4 regions of the Rhizobium anhuiense bv. trifolii genome follow, and region 4 is predicted to be linked to each of the others. Evidence: predicted binding sites of a transcription regulator. Region 4 holds the regulator's gene; each other region holds the start of a gene.
The links. Region 4 encodes LexA, which represses DNA repair genes until DNA is damaged. Its sites were predicted from a motif close to TGTTCNNNNTGTGTTCNG; they were not measured.

Region 1: a site for LexA is predicted at 1,910-1,927, ahead of NE851_RS02260 (ImuA family protein). Genes of this name have one in related genera too.
Region 2: a site for LexA is predicted at 1,757-1,774, ahead of NE851_RS23595 (ImuA family protein). Genes of this name have one in related genera too.
Region 3: a site for LexA is predicted at 2,415-2,432, ahead of NE851_RS12130 (DNA recombination protein RmuC). Genes of this name have one in related genera too.

The regions. Positions count from the first base shown of each region.
Region 1 is NZ_CP098801.1:456,384-460,605, reverse strand. It holds gene NE851_RS02265 (Y-family DNA polymerase) at 1-1,190, opposite strand, end outside; gene NE851_RS02260 (ImuA family protein) at 1,111-1,869, opposite strand; gene NE851_RS02255 (hypothetical protein) at 2,037-2,300, shown strand; gene dinB (DNA polymerase IV) at 2,304-3,395, shown strand; gene NE851_RS02245 (response regulator transcription factor) at 3,577-3,972, opposite strand.
Region 2 is NZ_CP098803.1:3,007,943-3,012,164, reverse strand. It holds gene NE851_RS23610 (OmpA family protein) at 1-353, shown strand, start outside; gene NE851_RS23605 (thermonuclease family protein) at 354-1,013, opposite strand; gene NE851_RS23600 (hypothetical protein) at 1,180-1,518, opposite strand; gene NE851_RS23595 (ImuA family protein) at 1,823-2,578, shown strand; gene NE851_RS23590 (Y-family DNA polymerase) at 2,499-4,013, shown strand; gene NE851_RS23585 (error-prone DNA polymerase) at 4,013-4,222, shown strand, end outside.
Region 3 is NZ_CP098803.1:723,671-727,892, forward strand. It holds gene NE851_RS12125 (ribokinase) at 141-1,040, opposite strand; gene NE851_RS12130 (DNA recombination protein RmuC) at 1,156-2,382, opposite strand; gene NE851_RS12135 (globin-coupled sensor protein) at 2,588-4,084, shown strand; gene def (peptide deformylase) at 4,182-4,222, shown strand, end outside.
Region 4 is NZ_CP098803.1:2,319,332-2,323,553, reverse strand. It holds gene kdsA (3-deoxy-8-phosphooctulonate synthase) at 103-948, opposite strand; gene NE851_RS20175 (VOC family protein) at 945-1,841, opposite strand; gene lexA (transcriptional repressor LexA) at 2,039-2,758, shown strand; gene NE851_RS20165 (ComEC/Rec2 family competence protein) at 2,739-4,222, opposite strand, start outside.

The DNA.
Region 1 (4,222 bases), on a different replicon from region 4:
ATCGGATCGGATGCGGCACTGATCCTCCGGACCGAGCGCTCGGGAACGTCGGAAGCAAAGGGGGCGACGCGATAGACCCGCTGGCCACGGTTGCCGTAGATGTCGATGAGCGGCGTGAGGTCCACACCCTCGTCTTCGACCAGCGACGACGTCTTCTGGGCTTCCTCTAGCGGCTCCGCCATGACCGCCACTAGCGTCATCTTCTCGATACCGAAGCCGGGTTCGATCTTCTCGGTTCTGTCTTTGAACAGTTTCGTCAGCCAGGCGACATCGCGCACGGGTTTGGCGGTCCCGGCGCGGATGGCTTGCCGGGTGCCGTCGACCTTCTCGACAATGAGGTCTGCGCGACGGACGCCGAGCCCCCTTCTCTGCAGCGCATCGACAAGCTGGACGACCAGTCGGGCGACATACTTGTTGATGGTCTCGGCGGCGCCGATAGGTTCGGCGAACGCCCTGCTGACTTCGACAAGTTCGGCTGTTCGAATGGGATCGATCGGCTCAGGCGTGCGGCCGAACATCTGGTCGAAGCGGCGGCCGACCTCCGGCCCGAAGCGGAGCGTAAGCGGTGGGCGAGCAGTATTGGCAAGCTCGCCGATTGTCTTGAAGCCGAGCGTCCGCAGGTCGCCGACGATCTTCTCAGGAAGCCGTAGAAGAGAGATCGGCAGCTTTTCCACTGCCCGGAGGGTCTCGCCCCTCGGAACGATGACGGTCTCGCGGCTGGTCGCTCTGGCGCATGCGTGGGCGGCACCCCACGTGTCGGCGATGGCGACCCGTGTCGTCAGGCCCTTGGCGCGGAAGCGGTTGGCGATGCTCGTCAACATTCGCTCCTCGCCGCCCTGTAGATGGTCCGCGCCCTCCGTGTCCATGACGATGCCGTCCGGCGCGTCGACGGCGACGATCGGCGAATACTGGCTGAGCGCCCACATGGTGATGCGATCGAGCGCCGCTGCATCGGCGGCGGCATCGGCGTCGATCATCCGGAGGCCCTGGAAGAGCGCCTGCGCCTTGGCGGCCGGCATGCCCACGTGAACGCCAGCCTTTCTGGCCGCGGGATCGGCGGCCGACACCCAGCGTTTGGAACCGCTCTTCGAAATGACGGCGATCGCCTCCTCAACGGGAATGGCGGGATCGGCCCGCCTGATCCTGTCCGTCGCCAGATCGGGAAAAAATATCGATACGACCCTCGGCATCGCAGGCTCCTACTTCGAACTCGGCGCACTCACCCGCTTTCACCCTCATCAGTTCCAGAAGCCATCTCGCCCGCCCGACGCCCGGAACCGGCAGTTCCTCGCTCGGGATGACGCTCACCCTCCAGCGCGTGGTCGACGCCGTCGGCTGGCCGAAGTCGCTGGCCTCGGTCTGCCGTCGCCACCGCCGCACTGCAAGCGCCATCGTGCCGCTCTTCTCGGCTGCGAGTTGCAGCCGCCCGGACGCGGCCATCGGCAGCCGGACGATCTCGCCGATCACCGCCCCGAGGCCGCCGTATGAAAGGCCCTCCTCCATATTGGCAAGGACGTCCTCCTCCTTGTCGGACTCGACGAAGACGACCCGGTTCGGATGAAGACCCGCCTGCGCCAAGGCCGGGAAGAACAGGTCAGGACGTGTCAGGCACCAGACGACCTTGCCTTTGGTACGGGCGGCAATCCCGCTCACGAACAGGGCGGCCGCCGCCCCGTCGACGGTGCCGGTCCCGCCGCCGGCGCATTCGTGCAGCGCGCCATAGGCCAATCCACCACCCGGAAGCCGCTCGTCGATCTGCGCGACACCGAAAGGCAAAACGCCTCGGCTGCGCCGACCGGCGCCTTCCAGGTGCGCGATCTGCTCGCGCAGCCCGTCGAGGACGGCGTTTGGGGCGACGGCTGACTTCATGATCTCGGGCAACCCGTTTTCGGCTTGAGTAACAGCAATATGTTCTGTATTTGTTCCGAAGAGATAAATGAGTCAATGCGCATATGACCCGCTGAAGTTGAGCGCCGGTACAAAAGATAAAAATCGCCAGCGGATTCAATCGGATGTTGAGACAGGAATATTTTTGGATGCGCCGAACGCGGCTTGTGGAAGATACGATCCCGAGACTGCAAGATCACCAGGTCCCGGTGGTCGAACTCATATGCCTCCTCTGCGATCGCCATTGTACACATGAGCGCAAACTGTTGGTCAAAGCGTTTGGCGCAAGCGTCACCTTCGCGGAAATCCGCCGGCGCATGGCCATGGGCTGCGAGCGGATGCAGACGCCGCGAGGTGACAAGTGTGGAGCACACTTCCCATGTTTGAGTGATGGTCTTGCTGATGGAAGCTAGATAATGACAGGCGAAGACAACCGCGAACGGCCGCGCAAGATCGTGCATGTCGACATGGATGCCTTCTACGCATCGGTCGAGCAGCGCGACAATCCGGAGCTGCGAGGTGTGCCGGTTGCTGTCGGCAGTCCTGCTGCCCGCGGGGTCGTGGCGGCCGCCAGTTACGAGGCACGCAAATTCGGCGTCCATTCCGCCATGCCTTCGGTGACCGCCCAGCGGAAATGCCCGGACCTTGTCTTCGTCAAGCCGCGCTTTGATGTTTACAAAGCCGTGTCGTTGCAGATCCGCTCGATTTTCGCCGAATACACGCCGATGATCGAGCCACTGTCGCTCGACGAGGCCTATCTCGACGTCACCGAAAACCTGAAGGGCATGGAGATTGCGACCGAGATCGCCGAAGAGATCCGAGCGAGGATCAAGGCGGCGACGGGGCTCAACGCGTCGGCGGGAATTTCTTACAACAAGTTTCTGGCCAAGATGGCAAGCGACCTCAACAAGCCGAACGGCCAGGCCGTCATCACCCCCAAGAACGGCCCCGCCTTCGTCGAACAGCTTCCCGTCAAGAAATTCCATGGCGTGGGACCGGCAACGGCCGAGAAGATGCATCGGCTCGCGATCGAAACGGGAGCGGACCTGAAGGAGAAAACGCTCGACTTCCTCGTCGAACATTTCGGAAAGTCAGGGCCGTATTTTTATGGCATCGCCCGCGGCATCGACAATCGCCAGGTCAGACCGGACCGGGTGCGGAAATCCGTCGGTGCGGAAGACACTTTCTCTGCCGACATCCATTCTTATGAACCCGCGCGCGACGGGCTTCAGTCGCTGATCGAAAAGGTCTGGGGCTATTGCGAGGCCAATGAAATCGGCGCCAAGACGGTGACGCTCAAGGTCAAGTATGCCGACTTCAGCCAGATCACCCGTAGCAAGACAGTTCCGTCAGCACTGCCAGCAATTGCCAATCTTGAGGAGGTGGTCGATATGCTTCTCGCGCCAATCTTCCCGCCGCGAAAAGGCATCCGTCTGCTCGGCGTGTCGCTGTCTTCGCTGGAGCGGCGCAGATCTGAAGCGACGCCGCAGTTGCAGCTCGCGTTTTAGGTCACATTAGATGTGACGCGGTCGGTTTTAGATTGGATGCGCTCCGCACCGGCGTTCCCGCGCCTGCCAGTGGTACCGCCCCTCGCCTAAGTTCCCTTGACCTGCTTGCGGCAGATCGAAGCTGAGAGGTCGGAGTTTCGTCGAAGCCGTCTGATGTGAAATTCCGTTGGAATTTCCGACCTCACGAACCGCTTTCGCCCTCGCTATTGAGAACTAGCGCAGAACGGATGCAATCAAGCAAAATCTGTTCGCCAAACGGTTTTGTCAGGCAGCCGACGACGTCCGCGCCCAACGCAGACGCGCGCACATTCTTTTCCGGAAAGGCGGTGATCAGAACAGTCGGAACGCTCTTGCCCAGCGCGACCAGCCGGTGGTGCAGATCGAGCCCGCTCATTCCGGGCATATTGATGTCAGTCACAAGGCAGGCCGTGCGGCGGATATCAGGGAATCTCAAGAAATCATCCGCGGATGAAAAGGTCTCGGCGTCAAATCCCATCGACCTTATGAGCCCCTTGATAGCCTCCCGCATCGACTCGTCGTCGTCGACGATCGCAATCAGAGGTTTCTTGGTTGGCACCGCCGCCTCCCGACTTCGCCGATGGGCGTCGCGCCTAAATGGCGTTATGGCAAATTGCTGGATGGACTTATTATCGGGCGGCGACAAAGGCACCGCAAGCTATACGCTCGTATACGCTGTCTAAACAGTTCTGCGACGGATTGGGAATGTGAACGCGCGGAACATGGAAAAGAGGAGACCGACGCGCGCTGCGAAAACAGAGCCATACGCGTGGCAAGTTCGTTAATGCATAAAATGTGGGTTGGAGGAC
Region 2 (4,222 bases), 690 kb from region 4:
GGTATCAGGTGGATGTGATTGAGGTGGTCGGTCATACCGACGAGCAACCGATCTCCCGGAGGGGTTCTAACCTCGACCAAACGGTAATGGACGTGCTCGACGGCAAGAAGTCAATCGCGGGCGTTGTTCCCGCCGACAATGCTGGGCTGGGACTTGCCCGAGCGGTGTCCGTCGCCAATGCTCTCAAATCAGAAGGTAAGCTGAAGGGGGCGACGATCCTGCCGTTGTCGGCAGCCCAACTTATCCTGCCAGGGGACGTGATCACCACCGGGCAGGCGGGAGCGGAAGAAACACGTCGTCGGATTGAAATAAGAATCCGGCGACGGAACCAGGAGCAACAAGTTGCGCAGTGATCACCGCCCCCAATAGGGGGCACGCCAACCGGCGTCCATGGCATCCTTTTCACTGCAGAACCAGCGCTCGCCGTTTTTGACGTTCACTTTGGTCTTCGCGTACCAGGGCGACCACGGAGCGTGGTAAATGTGACCGCTCTTGGAAATGTTGCCTTTGATCGGACAGCCGTCAGGTACCTCCTGCTTGGCAACCTCCCATTTGTGGGCGCGATAATCCCAAGGCGTTTCCGTGTCCGCCTGCCAGACGCCGAGATGCGCTTTGTGAGCGACATCTTCGAGCCCGACATAGTCTTGCGAGTATCGCCGGAAAGCCCAAGCGTGGCCGGTCTCGATCATGATGGCGTTGATGTCTTTACCAGCGACCTTGCAGACGCCAATCGTGCGACCGTAAAGGTCCATCCCCCCTCGATTGTCGCAGGTTACGTCATTACCAAGCGCCAACTCTTCGAGAGTGGCAATCGCTTCCTTTCCGCATTGCCATTGCCCACCACCAACGCCGTTGCAAGTCTGGCCAGCCTCGGGGGCGTCCATCCCGTGGAGTCGATAAACGATTCCGGCGACTTCGAGCGTATCGCCATCGACAACACGCACTTGAGTTGATGCCAGAAGATTTGTAGCAGCGAGCGCCGAAATAACCATGCCGAATATAATCGCTCTCACTTTGCCTCCCAATAGAAACCGTCAGCAACCTTTCCGAAAATAGCTAAACTGCTGATTGAACTTGCTTGCGGCAACCTGGAGCGGAAATCAAGGGTGTCCTCAAAGGTGATCGCGCGTCGTCTGGGGGAAAGGTCGTATATAACCGGCTGAGGTTGCGACATCGCACTCAATATCCTTGGTCATCGGCCGGTAAGTTGAGCACTTGCTGCTCATATTCAAGCTCGCCAATCCGGTCGAACAGGACCTGTTCGTAGTTTGACAAGACATTGCCAAGGTGTGCGAACGGCTGCTGAGGAGGCGGTTCACCGCAATCATTCATCGCGATTGTGATTGTTCCCGCGTAGGCGAGGTCGATATAGCCTTGCACGGTCTCAAGCTCGCGTTTGGCAAACTCGATTTGCGAGCCGATAGCAGCAATCTTGGATTCCTCAGCCGTCGATCCAAACACTGTGCCGTCCAAACGTTCCAAGCGTTTTTCCTCGAATGAGACCACATTTTCCGTCATGGGATATCCTCCTTGGTTGTCAGCTGCCTTGCATTCAATGGTAATTGTGAGGCTCCGTAGACATGGAGCGCGGTATGTTCATCATAGGTATATTTTCTCATCGATGATATTTTCGAGCCTGTGGACGGTTCCTCGTTACGCGATTGAATCCATTCGTCCTTCGGCTTCAGCAGAATGTCGACAGGTTGCAGTTCGTGGAACACTCGCCCATTCATGCGCATTGACTCATATGCCGATAAGGAACAAAAAGGGAACATACTCGCTTTCGGGTGAGATGAAAACCTGATTTTGAAGAAGGCTCCGAATGGCGCAGACCGGCGCAAACCCCATCATTTCCGACCTTCGAGATCGCATACAGCACCTTGAAGGGGCCGTGGCTCGCCCTAAAACGGTCCTCCCATTCGGAGTGGTCGACATCGACGCGCACCTTCCGGGTGGCGGGCTAGCCTATGGGGCTTTGCACGAATTCGCCGGGGGAGGAGCAGGCGCGATTGATGGTGCGGCCGCAGCGTTGTTCGCCGCAGGGATTGCTGCCCGAACCAAAGGCAAGGTCGTTTGGTGCCTCGCTAGACCCGACCTCTTCGCACCGGCCTTGGCCCAGGTCGGCCTCCATCCTGATCGTGTGATCTATGTCGAAGCGATCAAAGAGGAGTTCGTCTTGGAAAGCTTCGAGGAGGCGCTCCGTTTTGGCGGCCTTGGGGCTGTGGTCGGAGAGGTGGTTCGGCTTCCCATGGTGGTGTCGCGGCGGCTCCAGCTTGCTGCCGAGGGCTCCGGCACCATCGGACTGGTGATCCGACGATGGCGGCGGCAGACCGAGGCTGGGGATTTTGGCCATCCGACTGCTGCGGCAACACGATGGCGAATATCCGTCCTGCCGTCCGAGCCGCTTCCGGTGCCAGGTGTCGGCCGAGCGCGATGGCTGGCTGAACTGATCAGGGTGAAAGCAGGAGAGAGCGCAGATTTCGTCGTAGGTGCATGTGATGACCAGGGTCGTATCAGTATTTCTTCCGACGCTGCCGACGGATCGGGTCAGACGCGCCGATCCCTCCATTCCGGCTGAAGCGCCGCTTGTCATTGTCGCACGGAGCGGCTCGAAACGCTGGCTGTCGGCTGTCGATCAGAATGCAGCAATGGTCGGCCTGCACGTTGGCATGGCAGCCGCAAAAGCACAGGCACTTGTCCAGGGTCTGCATATGGTTGACGCCGATCCCGCCACCGATCTTGCCGCACTCGAACGCCTGACGCTCTGGGCGCTGTCCCAATATTCCCCGATTGTTGCAATCGATCCTCCTGATGGCATCGTCATGGACACGGAAGGAGCCGATCACCTGCAAGGTGGCGAAGCGCTTATGCTGTCCGGTCTGGTGAATCGTTTTCGTGCAAGGGGTCTGCCAGCCCGTGCTGTCGTTGCAGATACGTGGGGAGCTGCATTCGCGTGGGCACGATCCATGACGGCGGAAACAACGGTCATTCCAACAGGGAAAACGGCCGATGCCGTTGCCCGACTTCCCCTGTCGTCGCTGCGGTTGAGCGCCGAGACGATAGTGAGCCTACGCACGCTCGGCTTCAAAACCGTCGGCGAGCTGGCTGCGACACCTCGTGCGCCGATTGCCCTGCGCTTCGGCCCGGAGATCGGCCGTCGTCTCGACCAGATGTTCGGCAGGATCGCCGAGCCCATCGATCCCATCCGCTGTCCCGAGATCATCGAAGTCCATCGTGCTTTCGCAGAGCCAATCGGTGCGGCCGAGACCATTGCAAAGTACGTTTCCCGGCTCGTGACGCAGCTTTGTCTCGAACTGCAGGCAAAAGGTCTCGGCATCCGCCGTACGGACCTGATTGTCCACCGGGTCGACAACACGATTCAGGCTTTGCGAGCAGGGACGGCGAAGCCCGTGCGAGATGTCGTCTGGTTGACGAAGCTGCTGCACGACCGGATTGAGAAGATCGATCCAGGCTTTGGCATCGAGAAGCTCAGCCTTGCAGCAACGATGGTCGAGCCGCTGAACGACAGACAGATGGTTTCCAGTCTTGTCGAGGCTGCGGACATCGACGTTACCTCGCTGATCGACGTGTTGGGTAACCGTGGAACACAACGCATCTATCGGCTGGCACCTGTTGCAAGCGATGTGCCGGAACGCTCGGTGCAGCGCATCTCGCCAGTTGCCGACGAAGAGGGGCACACATGGCCATTGATCTGGCCCCGTCCCGTGCGCCTGATGGAACGACCCGAACAGATTGAGGTCATGGCTCTGCTACCCGACCATCCACCTGTCTGGTTTACCTGGCGTGGCAAGCGCAGGCGCGTCAAACGCGCGGATGGTCCGGAGCGTATTTACGGCGAGTGGTGGCGGCGAACCTCCGAATGGGTTGCCGTCCGCGACTATTTCACCGTCGAGGACGAGACCGCCGAGCGCTACTGGATTTATCGTTCCGGTGACGGGGTGGATGCGGAGACCGGATCGCACAAATGGTTCCTGCACGGGGTTTTTGCGTGATGCGCTATGCCGAACTCCAGGTCACAACGCATTTCAGCTTCCTGCGCGGAGCCTCATCTGCAGATGAGCTGTTCGCCACGGCCAAGGAACTCGGGATCGAGGCGCTGGGCGTCGTCGACCGTAATTCGCTGGCAGGCATTGTAAGAGCGTTGGAAGCATCGCGTGCGACCGGCGTCCGCCTGGTTGTCGGCTGTCGCCTTGATCTGCAG
Region 3 (4,222 bases), 1.6 Mb from region 4:
GCGAGGAACCTGCGACCGCGGGCAACATCGCCAGAGATCTCTTAAATTTGAATGAAACTTGCTTGATCAAGGCAAGGAAAACCGCCGGAACACCCTGAATTACCGGGGGTTTTGCCGGCGGCTTCGCAAAGGGACGCTTCCTATATTCTGTCTGCGACTTCCTCGCTCCAGGGGATCGAAGGTTGCGCGCCGGCCTTCAGGCAGGCGAGCGAACCGGCGACGGCCGCACGGCGCAGCGCCGAGGCAAAATCGAGGCCGTCGTCGAGGCTGGCAGTGAAATAGCCGCAGAAGGTATCTCCCGCGCCGACCGTATCGACGGGTTCGATCTTGAGGCCCTGTGCCCGTGAAATTGCCCCGTCGCGAATGGCGATGACGCCATCGCCGCCGAGCGTCACGATCAGCGTCTGGCCCGTCTCCGCATGCAGGCGGGTAAGGGCGGCCTCGCGCGCTTCAGCGTCCATGCCCTCCTGGCCGGCCAGCCGCTCGAACTCGGTCTCGTTGGCAATGACGATATCGGCGAGCCGGCCGAGTTGGGCCGCATCGGGGATGAGCGGCGCAAGGTTGAGGATGCTGGTGACGCCCTTGGCGCGGGCTGCCGACAGCGCGCGTTCGACGGCGGCCGCCGGCACTTCGAGCTGCAGCATCAGGAGATCGCCTTCGTTCATGCGGCCGACCGCTTTCTCGGCATCGGCAGGCGTGACCAGGCCGTTGGCGCCGGGAACGACGGCAATCATGTTTTCGCCGTCGCCGCCGACAAGGATCAGCGCCGTGCCCGTGGGGCCGTCGACATGCTTGACGAGAGAAAGGTCGGTGCCGGCATCATCGAGCAGGGCCAGCGCATCCGCGGCGAAGCCATCCTTGCCGACGGCGCCGGCCATATGCACATAGCGGCCGGCGCGGCGCGCTGCCAGCGCCTGGTTGGCGCCCTTGCCGCCGGCGGCCGTGGCAAAGCCGTTGCCGGCCACCGTCTCGCCGGGCTTCGGCAGGCGCTCGGTCGTGGCGATGAGATCCATGTTGATGGACCCGAAAACTGTGATCATCAGGGTGTCCCGTCTTTTGGAGCCTGCAAGCGACGTCATGGCGAAAACTAGGCGCGGTTTTCGGACGGCGTCATGCTCCTGCTGTTTCATGCGGGCGAGACACTGCCCGAAGCGGTCACTCCTCGTCAACCACCCGGAGCTTCAGAAGACCGGTGCGGCTTTCCATCGATTTGGCCGCGGCTTCGCTGTCGCGGGCAGGCTTTGCCTCGCCGCCGCCCGCCTCGAATTCCAGCGCTTCGATCCTGGCGCCGCGCTTGGTGAGCTTGTCGGCTGACGTGACCACCATGTCGATATCCTTCTGCGCCATGGCGAAATGGCCCTGCAGCTTGCGCACCCGCTCGTCGAGCCGGCCGAGATCGTCCATCAGTATTGCCACCTCGCCCTGGATCAGATGCGCCTGCGCCCGCATGCGCTGGTCCTTGAGCACGGCCTGGATGACCTGGATCGACAGCATCAGCAGCGACGGCGAGACAATGACGATGCGCGCCCGGTGCGCCTTCTGCACCACGGCCTCGAAGTGCTCGTGGATCTCGGCGAAGATCGATTCCGAGGGCACGAAGAGAAAGGCCGTATCCTGGGTTTCGCCCTGGATCAGATATTTCTCGGAAATGTCCCGGATATGGATCTCCATGTCGCGGCGGAACTGCTGGCCGGCGATCTTGCCGGCCTCGGGGCTGCCGGCGTCGCGGATCGCGTTCCAGGCTTCGAGCGGAAATTTCGCGTCGATGACAAGCGGCGGCGCGTCGTTCGGCATGCGGATCGTGCAGTCCGGCCGTGAGCCGTTGGAGAGCGTCTGCTGGAAGGTGTAGGCGCCCATAGGCAGGCCGTCGGCGACGATCGTTTCCATCCTCGACTGCCCGAAGGCGCCGCGCGTCTGCTTGTTGGACAGAATGGCCTGCAGCCCGACGACATCCTTGGCGAGGCTCTGGATATTGTTCTGCGCCGCATCGATGACCGCCAGCCGCTCCTGCAGCCGCCGCAGGTTCTCATGCGTCGATTTCGTCTGTTCGGTGATCGTCGAGCTGACGCGCTGCGACATGCCGTCGAGGCGTTGGCTGATCGTCTGGTTGAGTTCGCTCTGCCGCGCGCCGAAGACCTCGGTCATCGCCGCGATGCGGCCCTGCATCTCCGCCTGGATCTTCAAAAGCTCGGCCATGCGCGCTTCGGTTTCCCCGGCGCGGAAGCTCGCCTCCTCGGCCTGTTCGCGGCGAAGGCTGGCGCCGCGCAGCAGAAGCACGATCACCAGCAGGACGAGGGCGGCGAGAACCCCGCCGCCAAGCGCCAGCATGGCCGGACTGATCGAGGCAAGGGAAAGGGCGAGCGATTCGGAATGGACGGTCATACCGCGAGCATAACAGAAGACACGGCAATATATAGATCAAAACGTGAACAGAATTGCCGGCCCTTACGATCTTCACAGGCTGCTGCTCTTCCCAGCTGATGAAGAAGAAATCGCCGGCCGATTTAACGATTGCTCAACCATATTCGCCAAAACCTGTGGCGCAGAAATTCCTTCCCGCGCCTTGCGCCAAGTACAGAGACCCTCCATGACATCCCAGCAGACCGACAGTGCCCTCAGGCAGCGCCTCGATTTCATCGAACTGGATGAGGCGGCGCGCAGGTCGATGCGGGATCTGCGCCCCGTCATATCGGAACTGATCGGCGGCGCCCTCGATAAATTCTACGCCAAGATCGCCAGGACCCCTGCGGTCGCAGGCTTTTTCGCCGATAAGAACCACGTCGGCCATGCCAAGAAGCGCCAGCAGGATCATTGGGCCAATCTTGCCGGCGGTGCATTCGACGAGAGCTATGTCGACGGGGTCACGGCGGTCGGCCGGACGCATGCCCGCATCGGGCTGGAGCCGCGCTGGTATATTGGCGGTTACGCCATCGTCATGTCCGAACTCGTCAAGGGCATCATGGAGAAACAGTGGCCGTCGGTCTTCGCGCGCCGGCAAGGCAAGCAGCTGGCCGAGAAGCTGTCGGCCGTCATCAAGGCCGGCATGCTCGACATGGATTATTCCATCTCGGTCTATCTCGAGACGCTCGAAGCCAAGCGCCGGGCCCTGGAAGAGGAGCGCACCCGGGCCGAATCCGACCAGGCAGTCGCGCTGGAACAGCTGCGCCGCGGCTTGGAAGCGCTGTCGCGCGGCGATCTCGAAGCCACCCTGCCGTCCGACCTGCCGGGCAATTTCAGGCAGATGGCCGAGGATTACAACCGCGCCGTCAGGGCGCTAAGCCAGTCCTTCGCCTCCGTGCGCGAGACCTCGGGTCATATCATGAGCGGCGCCGACGTCATTGCCAATGCGACCAACGATCTGGCGCTGCGCACCGCCCAGCAGGCGGCCGGTGTCGAGGAGAGCTCGGCGGCGCTGCAGCAGCTTTCCGTCAGCGTCGGCCAGACGGCCGCCAATGCCGAGAAGGCTTCGGCCGCCGTACGCGAGACGCAAGAGAAGGCGAAGAATTCCGGTGAGCTCGTCACCAGCGCCGTTTCGGCGATGGCCGGCATCGAGAAATCCTCGACCGGGATCTCCAAGATCATCGGCGTCATCGACGAGATCGCCTTCCAGACCAACCTCTTGGCGCTGAACGCCGGTGTCGAGGCAGCCCGTGCCGGTGATGCCGGCAAGGGTTTTGCCGTCGTCGCCCAGGAGGTCCGCCAGCTCGCCCAGCGCACGGCGGATGCGGCCAAGGAGGTCAAGAACCTGATCTCGCAGAGCTCGACCCAGGTCAATCAGGGCGTCGGCATCGTCTCCAGCACCGGCGAGGCGCTGAACGACATGATCAGTCGTATCGACATCATCAACCGTTTCGTCGCCGATATCGCCGCCGCCGCCCGCGATCAGGCGACCGGCGTCAACGAGGTCAGCGTGGCGGTCCGCAACATGGGGGCGATCACCCAGCAGAATTCGGACATGGTCGAGCACTCCTCAGCCGAAACCCGCCGCCTCAAGGACGAGGTGGAGAAGCTGATCGAGCTGCTGCGGCGCTTCCGCGCCCGGCCGGAGGGGCATTCCGCCCTCGCTGCCCGCCGGGCGGCCTGAGGAGAATATGGCAAAATTCCAGGCGGGGATGGAAAAAAGCGTATTCCCCGCCTGCCGGATAATTCCATAGTCGGAAAAGATGGGTTATGGGAACGCCATGACCATCAAGCCACTCATCATTCTTCCCGATCCTATTCT
Region 4 (4,222 bases):
TCGCGATCTCTAACATTCGCATGGTCCGCGCTTTGCTCTTTGGTTTTGCGCGACATGCTTATAGCGCGATCATGTCAGACTGTTGAACGTCAAGCTGGGTAATCAGGCCTTGGCGACCGCATCGAAGGCAAGCAGCTTTTCGAGGAGCCGCGGCATGTCCTTGAGATAGACCATGTTCGGTCCGTCGGAAGGCGCATTGTCGGGGTCCTGATGGGTTTCGAGGAAGACGCCGGCAATGCCGGTCGCCACCGCTGCGCGCGCCAGCGTTTCAACGAATTCCCGCTGGCCGCCCGAGGAATCGCCCTGCCCGCCCGGCTGCGCCACGGAATGGGTGGCGTCGAAAACAACGGGAGCACCCATCGACGCCATGATCGGCAGCGAACGCATGTCGGAAACCAGCGTGTTGTAGCCAAACGAGGCGCCGCGCTCGCACAGCAGCACGTTCGGATTGCCGCTGGCGTTAAGCTTCTTCAGGACGTTTTTCATATCCCAGGGAGCGAGGAACTGGCCCTTCTTGACATTGACGACGCGGCCGGTATTGGCGGCGGCGATGAGAAGATCGGTCTGGCGGCAAAGGAAGGCCGGGATCTGCAGGACATCGACGGTCTTTGCCACCTCGGCGCATTGTTCGGCGGTATGAACGTCGGTCAGGACGGGAAAGCCGAATTCCTTCTTGAGGTCGGCAAAGATCTCCATGCCCTTTTCAATGCCGATGCCGCGTTCGGCCGAAAGCGAAGTGCGGTTTGCCTTGTCGAAGGAGCTCTTGTAGACGAGGCCGATGCCGAGCTTTCCGCAAAGCTCCTTCAGCGTGCCGGCCACCATGAAGGCGTGGTCGCGGCTCTCCATCTGGCAAGGGCCGGCAATCAGCGACAGGCGGCCGGTGTTGGAAAAGGTGACCTGGCCCTGGCCCTCGCCGATCTTGACTTGGGAATTCGTATCTGTGCTCATCGTGTTTCCTCGAAGGCGAAAAGCGTGCCCTGCCCGGGCGCGGGCTTCACCAGAATGCGATTGTTCTTGCGCGTATATGTCACCCCGTTAGCAGCCAAATGCGCTTCTGTCACGGCAAGATCGGCGACAGCGAAGAGAATCGCCCGGCCGCGCAGGCCGCGGTCGGCGGATGGGACAGCGACCTCGAAATAGGCCTCCAAACCCTCCGGCGTCATCAGGCTGATTTTCACATTCGACGCCGCGATCGTGACGCCGAAACCGGTTTTCTCGACTGCCGATTGCGCGCTGGCAAGACTGACGAAGGCGGCGAAGGCAGCCGCATCGGGCGCGCAAAGCACCACCTCGGCAATGCCGGTGACGCCATTGGCATGCGCCTCCAGCGCGCTGCGGTCGGCCGGCAGCGGATTGACGCGCTCGACGGTGAAGAGAAAGAGATCGGGCGCGCGCAGGTCGCCGGCAAAGGCCAGCCTGAAGCCGGCAATGCTCTCAGAACCATCCGGCATCGTCATCGGCCGGCTGAACGCCAGCATCTCGCCGGCGCTCGCTCCGTCGCCGACGAAATTCCGATGATCGATATCGGCATCCTCGCTGCCGAAGGCCACCGCCGAAAGCCCTTCCTCGCCGCAGCGGAATCGGAAGGCGCGGTTGCGGGCGGTGAAGACATTGCCTTGCCGCGCCGATGCTTCACTTTCCCTAACGCTCGCAATCCCGAGCGGCTCCAGATAGGTCTTATCGGCAAAAAAGACGCAGGCATTCTCCGTTCCGAAGGGATGACGCGCATCGGCGGCAACGGTAAAGCCCAGCTTGCCGAGCCTCTCGCGCGCCAGATCGATATTGACGACCGGCAGCACGACATGATCCAGCGGGCGTGGTTTGGCGGAATGCTCGTTCATGATATCCCCTCTCCTGACACGGCAGAGATGTGCGACAGTGCCGCCCAAGGCAAGACTTGTCGGCCAATCCGGCAAATGAAAATAAAAATCTCAACGAGTTGGCGCCAAGTTTTACGGAAATTTAGCTACTTGCGGAACACATATGGAACATATAGTGTCTGTTCTGGATTTGTTTCAATCACGAGGTCACAACGTCGATGCTCACGCGCAAACAACAGGAGCTTCTCCTCTTCATTCATGAGCGCATGAAGGAATCCGGCGTTCCGCCGTCTTTCGACGAAATGAAGGACGCCCTGGATCTCGCTTCGAAGTCCGGGATTCACCGGCTGATTACGGCGCTCGAGGAGCGTGGCTTCATTCGCCGCCTACCGAACCGGGCCCGCGCACTCGAGGTCATCAAGCTTCCGGAGGCCTATAGCCCCAGCATCCAGCCCCGGCGCGGCTTTTCGCCGAGCGTCATTGAGGGCAGCCTGGGCAAGCCCCAGCCGGTCGCCACTCCCGCTCCTGCAAAACCCGTCGCCGACAATGGCAACTCAGTCTCCGTGCCGGTCATGGGCCGCATCGCCGCCGGCGTTCCGATCTCGGCAATCCAGAACAACACCCACGACATCGTCGTTCCGGCCGATATGCTCGGCTCCGGTGAACACTACGCGCTGGAGGTCAAGGGTGATTCGATGATCGACGCCGGCATTTTCGACGGCGACACCGTGATCATCCGCAATGGCAGCACCGCAAGCCCTGGCGACATCGTCGTTGCTCTCGTCGACGACGAAGAAGCGACACTCAAACGCTTCCGCCGCAAGGGCGCCTCGATCGCGCTGGAAGCGGCCAACCCGGCTTACGAGACCCGGATCTTCGGGCCAGACCGCGTCAAGGTGCAGGGCAAACTCGTCGGCCTTATTCGCCGCTATCACTAACACCCTGGCCGGTTTCGACAAAGCTGTTGCTGCGCCAGTCATAGGCGCGATGGCGGATCCATGGCCGCCACAGATCATCGAATGCGGTTGTGACCTCCATGCCGGCCTCCGCGAAGCGCAGCTCGACGGAACCGGTCCGGCGCAACGTCTCGCCGGTGAAGAGCGTCGCGCCTGAGCGGCAGCTGTTGAAACGCAGGCGGACCGACGTTACCACGATATCGGCCGCATCGCAGGCCGGAGCGAGATAGGCGGCATTGTCGATGACGGCGACCACATGACCGTTGCCAAGCCTTGATATGCACCAGGCCTTCTTGACGCAGGAAAAGCGGTTTGCGTCACCGCCGGCTGCAGCCGCCCGCATCGCCGCCCTCGCTTCGTTCTGCTGATCGCGGGAGAGCTTGACGCGGCGGTCCTCTCCCGCTGGCGGGACAGCAGGACCATCCAGCATCTTCGGCGGGTCATGCGCCGGCAGGACCAGCGCGCGCTGCCATTGGTCGAAGATGAAATCCGGCGGGTTTTCACGGTTGGAGGCCATTGCCGCCGCCTCGACGACCGCGACGAGACTGCCATCTTCCGAAATCACCAGATCCGGCGGCCGGGGAACCGGCAGAAGCAGCAGGATGAGCGTTGCGGCTGACATGATCGACGTGCCCATATGGCGCAGCCGAGTGCGGAGCAGCGTCAGCAGCAGGAAGCCTGCCACGGCGACCGCGAAATACCAGGCGGGCAAGCGGCCGATGCCGATGTCGCCACCCCAGCCGGACACGGTCTTGGCGACGGCGATCACCAGATCGAGGCCGAATCCGACAATCTTCCAAGGCAAAACGTCCAGACCGAAAGGCATGAGCAGCATCGCCAGCAACCCGGCCGGCATGATGATGAAGGAGATGATCGGCATCGTCGCGAGGTTTGCCGGCAGGCCGTAGGCGGTCAGGCGATGAAAATGCTCGATCGAAAACAGTGCGGTGGAGAAACCGCCGATCAGCGAGGTCAGGAAGACACCGCCGAAGAACCCCGCAACCGCGACGAAAGGCCTGACGATCGGCAGCTTCAGGAAGGCATTCTCGCGGACGCGCCGATCCTTCCACAGCTGATAGCCCGACACGAGCGCCAAGGTTGCGGCAAAGGACATCTGGAAGCTCGGACCCAGGACCTCGGACGGCGAAATGGCGAGGATGACGAGCGCGGAGAGAGCGACATTGCGCAGGCTGATCGACGGCCGGTCGAAGAAGACGGCAATCAGCATGATGGCCATCATGATGAACGCGCGCTCGGCCGAGACCGCGAAGCCGGAGATCAGGAAATAGGCCGTGACGGCGATGAGCGCGCCGGCGGCGGCGATCTTCTTCGTCGGATAGGCCTGGGCGACGCCGGGAAAGAGGCTGAGCAGCATCCGGAAGCCGACGAAGAAGATGCCGGCCGACAGCGCCATGTTGAGGCCGGAGATGGCGATGATATGCGCCA